3 regions of the uncultured Agrobacterium sp. genome follow, and region 3 is predicted to be linked to each of the others. Evidence: riboswitches for the same ligand, from Rfam matches in the RefSeq annotation. Region 3 holds a riboswitch; each other region holds the start of a gene.
What was found. Region 3 has a riboswitch for thiamine pyrophosphate ahead of thiC (phosphomethylpyrimidine synthase ThiC). Riboswitches for the same ligand answer to the same signal wherever they lie in the genome.
Positions count from the first base shown of each region.

Region 1 (2,261 bases), on a different contig from region 3:
CTACGATGGTTATGGCTTGTTCGATCATCTGGCGTGTGGACGAGGCCTTATCACGATACTGTATGATCGTTGCGCCATGTCGTGCCGCCACTGCGGCCAGTTGCGAAAGAGGCGCGACGTCGGTGAGAGAGGCATCGACGATGGCATTCAGCCGGTAATCAATCTTCGTCATGTTCGATCCTGGCATGGGAGAGAATATCTTCGCGCGTCAGATTGAACAGCGCGTCCAGAAAGGCGACCTCGAACGATCCTGGCCCGTTTGCGTGTCTCGCGGCCATCTGCGCGGAAACGCCCGTTATGGTGAGCGCCGATGCCGCCGCCAGCATGACGTCCTCCTCTACGGCCATGAAGGCCGCGATGACGCCACCGGAAAGGCAGCCCGTCCCTGTCACCTTCGCCATCAAGGTGTGACCGTTGACGATCCGAATCTTGCGGTCTGCGTCACTCAAGCGATCGACCGCCCCGGTCTGGATGCGTAACGCGCAGTCAATATCCTCAATGACCGCCATTTCCGCCGCATTACCCCGCACGATGGAGGGGGACTGGCCGCTCAGTTCACGTGCAAAATCCAAACGTGATGGAGAGTAGTCGCAGTGGACCGGATCTATGATCCAGGGCTTGCCGTGGCGATTGGCGATCTCCACGGCCATACGAATGACCTTGCGGCGGGCCGCGTCCAGTGTCCCCAGATTGATCGTCAACGCGTGGGTCTTTACGACGAAGCTTTCGATTTCCTCCTCGGAAGAGGTCATGGAGGGGATACCGCCAATCGCTGTGATGCCGTCCGCAGTGAACTTCTGGACCACCGTATTCATAAGGCAGTGAACACGCGGTCTGTGCTCCCGCACGCGGCTCAGGAGTTGCGCCGCTTGCTCCGCAGTGGGGATATTTGCCTTCAACAGTTCATCTCCAGATACGCGTTTTGCGGATCCGGATAAACTGCGCGCATGGAAAGAAAGCTGTGCCTGGCGGCGACCGTTCCGTTCCTACGCCGGTATTAACCGGATCAGGTTCAAGGGTCCGGCTCAGCGCCGTCTCAGCATCGTTCGATGCTCCCCTCGGAATGGATCAAGCTAAATGAGAAAAGCGATGGCGTGTCAAGATTTTTGAGAGAGGCGCGTATGGCTCCTATTCCGATGCTGCCGCTTTGAACTTCGTGATTATTATCGCGTTGAACGATCTGGTAGAATAAGCTGCCACCTGAGTGAACGGTTGGCGTCGGCGTGATGTTGAAGAGCTTGGACAGCATGTGTATGGAATATCCGCAAGATGTCTGACTGGTCCTGGGCCTCATTGCGTCAGAAATATCTGACCTTTCCCACACTGCTGCGATCAATCCCGGTGGGTGTGGTCGTTGCGGCCGGTATCCTTGCCACGAGTTGGACCCATGACCTTTTGAGCGACCACTACGATATGGTGGTGCATACCTACGAAGCCATCGATACCACGAAAGATGTGTTGATTGCGCTCGACGACGCCGAAACGGGGCAAAGGGGATATCTTGTCAGTGGCGACAAGCGCTACCTTGCCCCGTACGAAAAGGCGATGGAGCGCCTCCACTTGCTTCAAAATCAATTGATGACACGCATATCGGACAATTCCGGGCAGGTCGCCCGCGTCAAAGCGATGGATCAGCTGATCGAGAAGAAGCTTGAGGAACTCAAGCATTCCATATCGCTCTACGACGACGTGGGCGCCAATGCTGCCCGTACCAATGAGATCGGCTATATGGCAGTCGGTACGATGGATCGTATTCGAGACGTCATCGGCGAAATCACTGTTACGGAGCATACGCTGCTGGACACGCGTCATGCCGAAGTCGAGGCAGACGAGTTCCGCATTCGGGTGGTGGCGATCATCGTGGGCCTAGCGTCTTTTCTGACGCGCGCGGTGGTCGAAATGTATCTTGCGCGGCGATATTCGAAAGCGCCGTAACGCGCACACGCTCGCGAGACGGGGCAGGTGTGCTTATCCCCCCGCCATACCAGGGATCTGATTGACGGTGATCATCTGGCGGATCGTGCGGTCCGCAACGCGCTCGGCTCGTGCTTTTGATTCCTGTTCATCTTCCGGAAACGCGTAAGTCATGTAAGAGAGCGAGGTTTCCAGATCATTGTTGTTGTGGCCGAGGATGGCAGCAAAATAGCTGTTCTTCGTCACATTGGCAGGGGCGAAGTTGCGATAGGCGATTTCGGCATAGAGGTGGCGCAGGCCATACGGCTTTGGTGGCTCTTCTTTCGGCCAGATGTCTTCGAATTTCG
Region 1 is NZ_CAJYTV010000008.1:301,799-304,059, reverse strand. Features, by position in the region: gene thiE (thiamine phosphate synthase) at 1-172, opposite strand, end outside; gene QZ869_RS06950 (hydroxyethylthiazole kinase) at 159-899, opposite strand; TPP riboswitch at 967-1,069, opposite strand; gene QZ869_RS06945 (CHASE3 domain-containing protein) at 1,270-1,935, shown strand; gene QZ869_RS06940 (telomere resolvase) at 1,969-2,261, opposite strand, start outside.
Region 1: linked by a shared signal. The riboswitch ahead of QZ869_RS06950 (hydroxyethylthiazole kinase) and the one ahead of thiC (phosphomethylpyrimidine synthase ThiC) in region 3 are both predicted to bind thiamine pyrophosphate.

Region 2 (2,261 bases), 150 kb from region 3:
CCATGCCTCCCATCAAGAACCTGCGTCTGTCGCTGCGCGCAATCACCTGCGGCGTCGCCTAGCGCTTACTTCACGCTCATCGCGGTCAGCCACTCATCGATCCAGGCCTTGCGGTTCTTCGCCACCTCTTCCGGCGACATCAGGAACGTCTTGGTCGGCTGCACCAGCTTGCTGAACGCATCCGGCAGCGGCTGCGACGTGGCAGTGACCGGCATCATCCAGTTGTTTTCCGGAATGGCATCCTGAAAGCCGGGCGTAAGCATGAAAGCCAGGAATTTCTTGCCAAGCTCCTTTTCGGGCGCATTTTTCAACAGGCCAGCGACCTCGATCTGGATGTAATGGCCTTCCTCGAAGCTTGCGGCCTGATAGCGCTCGCTGTGCTCGGCCACCATATGGTAGGCGGGCGAGGTGGTATAGGAGAGCACCATCGGCACTTCGCCCTTGGTGAAGAGACCGTAGGATTCCGACCAGCCGGGCGTGACCGTCAGAACGCGGTTCTTGAGCTTCGTCCAAGCCTCCGGCGCCTTGTCGCCATAGACCGACTTGACCCACAGCAGCAGGCCGAGACCCGGCGTCGAGGTCCGAGGGTCCTGAATGGCGATCTTCTGCGACGGGTCGCCCTCCACCAGCTCTTTCAGGCTTTTGGGCGGGTTCTTCAGCGTCTGGGTGTCATAGATGACGGCGAAGTGGCCGTAGTCATATGGGACGAAGACGTCATCCTTGAAGCCGCCTGGGACTTTTGCCCCGGAAGCATCGACACCCGACGCTTCGAAAAGCCCGGTGTCCTTGGCTTCGGCGACAAGATTGGTATCGAGACCGACCACCACATCCGCCTTGGAGCCCGCACCTTCCAGCTTCAACCGGTTGAGGAGCGCCACGCCATCGGCCACGCCGACGAAGTTGACGGTGCAATCGCAGGTCTTCTCGAACGCTGCCTTCACCTTTGGGCCTGGACCCCACTCGGAGACGAAGCTCTCATAAGTATAGACGGTGAGGACTTTTTTATCCTGCGCAGAGGCGATGCCCGGCAGGAGGAAGGATGCGGCAACGAGGCCGGACAGCAAAAAACGAGGGTTCATCAGACACCTTCTCGAATGGGTTACGGGAATAGGCGTCTGGATGGAAGCCGTCTAATCCCTCCGCCGGTGTTAACCGGATCAGGTTCTTCGGGTTGGCATTCGCCTCTCAGCCTTGTCCCGAAAGACAAAGCACCCCGTTAGAGCGAGAAAAGATGTAATGTGACAATCGGTTATTGGCAAGACGCGAGAAGCTATGCCTGCTCCGTCATATGCACGAGTTCCCAGACGTGGCCGTCTGGATCCTGGAAGCTGCCTGCATACATGAAGCCTTGATTCTGTACCGGCTTCCACTCCTGCCCGCCGGAAGAGAGTGCCGTTTTCAACATGCTGTCGATTTCCTCACGGCTGGAGGCGGATAGGCAGGTCAGAACTTCCGTGCTGCTCTTTGCATCGGCAATCTCGCCATTGATGAAATCGCGAAACCGCTCCTCCTGAAGCAGCATGACGAAGATGTTCTTCTCGACGATCATGCACAGCGTGCGCTCATCCGAATATTCCGGATTGAAACTGAAGCCGAGCGCGGTGAAGAAGGCTTTCGATGTCTCGATATTCTTGACCGGCATATTGACGAAGATCATGCGCATGGGCGGGCTCCTCCCTGTTGGAACAAAGCAGAGCCCATATTTACGCGCCTGTCAAAGAGGCCTAGCCTTCCATCTCTTCGCGCAGCATCTCAAGCTCCAGCCATTCTTCCTCCATGACCTCCAGCTTTTGGCGAAGCTTTGCCATTTCCTCCGCCAGCTTGTTGAAAGCGCCGGGGTCCTTGGCGAAAAGCTGCGGATCGGCCATTCGCTCTTCGCGCTTGGCGATTTCTTGCTGCAGCTTTTCCATTTCCTTCGGCAGATTTTCCAGCGCAAATTTCTGCTTGAAGGACAGCTTGCCCTTGCCCTTTGCAGGTTCAGTAGCGGGAGCGGCATTGGCCGAGACTTTCGCCTTCTCCTGCTTGTCCGAGCGCTTCTTGTCTTCTGCCGCACCCTTACGCTGCGCCATCATGTCGGAATAGCCGCCTGCATATTCGATCCAGCGGCCATCCGGCGCATCCGGATTGGCGGGCGCAATGGTCGAGGTCACGGTGCGATCAAGGAAATCACGGTCGTGGCTGACGAGAATGACGGTGCCCGAGAAGCTTGCGACGATTTCCTGAAGCAGGTCCAGCGTCTCGATATCGAGATCGTTCGTCGG
Region 2 is NZ_CAJYTV010000017.1:199,924-202,184, reverse strand. Features, by position in the region: gene thiP (thiamine/thiamine pyrophosphate ABC transporter permease ThiP) at 1-46, opposite strand, end outside; gene thiB (thiamine ABC transporter substrate binding subunit) at 66-1,079, opposite strand; TPP riboswitch at 1,118-1,226, opposite strand; gene QZ869_RS16090 (VOC family protein) at 1,271-1,663, opposite strand; gene QZ869_RS16085 (ABC-F family ATP-binding cassette domain-containing protein) at 1,725-2,261, opposite strand, start outside.
Region 2: linked by a shared signal. The riboswitch ahead of thiB (thiamine ABC transporter substrate binding subunit) and the one ahead of thiC (phosphomethylpyrimidine synthase ThiC) in region 3 are both predicted to bind thiamine pyrophosphate.

Region 3 (2,261 bases):
GCCTCGCCCTTGAACAGGAAGCCGTCGGAGCGGGTGCCGCGCATGCCGAGCGTATCCCAGACGTGGGTGCGCTCCAGGCTGTACTGGTGCTTCAGAAACACCGTCATCACCTGGTCGGAGGGAGCGGCATCCTTGTTGCTGCGCGAGGTGATGAGAATGGCATCGGCTTCGCTGCCATAGGAAATGACGGTCGCGTCCTTTTCCAGGCGGCAGATGTCACCATCCACTTCGATGGCGCAGATGGAATTGCGAAGATTGCCGCCAATGCCGCCTTCGGTGGTGGCGGAGGCAAGCAGCAATTGTTCGTTTGACAGGCGGCGCATGAACGCGCTGTGCCATTGGCTGTCTTCGCCATGCTCCACAAGGCTCGAGGCCTTGATGTGGTGCATAGCGTAAATCATCGCCGTTGCCGAACAGGCCTGGCCGAGAATGGAGCAGATATCGGCAAGCTCCAGCATGGTGGCGCCTTCGCCACCCATGTGAACGGGAACCTGGATGCCGAGCAGTTTTTCCTGTCGAAGCGCGTCAACAGCCTCCTTCGGGAAGCGGCCTTCGGTATCCACCACGTCGGCATGTTTTGCGGCAATCGCCGCCACCCGCGCCGCCCTGGCGCTCAGTGCTTCACGGTGAGGCGCGACGGCGAGGTTCATCAGGCGGCCTCTTTCCCGTCGAGGATGGCTTTGACCGTGGTTTCGATGGCGGTGATGCTGGCAAAGGACTTGCGGTTCAGCATGCTGTCGGGAAATTCGATGTCTAAGGCTTCTTCGAGGCCAAGCATCAATTGCACGGAGGCGAAGGAGGAAAGGCCCGCCGCATAAAGATCGGCATCGTCGGCAAGCGTGTCGACGGAAACGGGAAGCTGGCCAAACTTTGCCAGCACGTCACGGATAGTAGAATTCATCTGAGCTCATCTCCCTAAACTAGAGCCATCATAGCGTTCTTCGTGGTTACATTTAAAACCATAACATTGTCATAAGTGGAGCGGTTAATTTCCAGTGACATTGCTTTGCGCGCTATGCAGTTTTGGCGCAGGTGGACTGCCAGCTTGACAATCGGCGCCATGAGGTTTTTGATTGCGCCATTCACCAGGGGGGTCCCGGCAAGGGGCTGAGATACTGCTAGAGCGCGCAGTGACCCGTTGAACCTGATCCAGTTCATACTGGCGTAGGGACGGTGCAAACGCGGGCATTCTGGCAGAACCGGCTTAACGCCGGGGAACCGTCATCACGTCTATCCCCGCGCTTTTCGTCTTCATGCTCGAACTGGGTCTCCACTGTTTTGCTTTGGAGCCTCACGATGAACATTGCCGCTAAAAACCTCACCCCAACCGTTACCACCGGTCCGTTGCCGGCCTCCACCAAGGTGCACAAGCCGGGCGTTCTTCACCCGTATATCCGCGTGCCGATGCGCGAAATTGCAGTCCATCCCACCGCTGGCGAGCCGCCGGTCACGGTCTATGATTCCTCCGGTCCCTATACCGATCCCGCGCATCTGGTGAACATCGATGCAGGTCTGCCGCGCCTGCGCCAAGAATGGGTTATCGCACGCGGCGATGTCGAAGCCTATGAGGGCCGGCATGTGAAGCCGGAAGACAATGGCTTTGCCACCGGCGAAAGGCTGACGCCGGAATTTCCCGTGCGCAACCAGCCGCTGCGGGCCAAGGATGGCAAGGCCGTCACCCAGCTGGCCTATGCGCGGGCGGGCATCATCACGCCGGAGATGGAATATATCGCCATCCGCGAAAATCTCGGACGCGAGGCGGCGCAGGAGAAGCTTCTCCGCGATGGCGAAAGCTTCGGCGCGCATATTCCAGATCACGTCACGCCGGAATTCGTCCGTCAGGAAGTGGCCTTCGGTCGCGCCATCATCCCCTCCAATATCAACCATCCGGAAGCCGAGCCGATGATCATCGGGCGGAATTTTCTGGTGAAGATCAACGCCAATATCGGCAACTCCGCCGTTACCTCCTCCATGGCGGAAGAGGTGGAGAAGATGGTCTGGGCCACGCGCTGGGGTGCCGATACCGTGATGGATCTCTCCACCGGGCGCAACATTCACAATATCCGCGAGTGGATCATCCGCAACTCGCCGGTGCCGATCGGCACGGTGCCGCTCTATCAGGCGCTGGAAAAGGTCAATGGCATTGCCGAGGATCTGACCTGGGAGGTGTTTCGCGATACGCTGATCGAGCAGGCCGAGCAGGGCGTCGATTACTTCACCATCCATGCGGGCGTTCGCCTGCATTACATTCCGCTGACCGT
Region 3 is NZ_CAJYTV010000017.1:348,597-350,857, forward strand. Features, by position in the region: gene QZ869_RS16740 (acyl-CoA dehydrogenase family protein) at 1-650, opposite strand, end outside; gene QZ869_RS16745 (acyl carrier protein) at 650-901, opposite strand; TPP riboswitch at 1,078-1,189, shown strand; gene thiC (phosphomethylpyrimidine synthase ThiC) at 1,297-2,261, shown strand, end outside.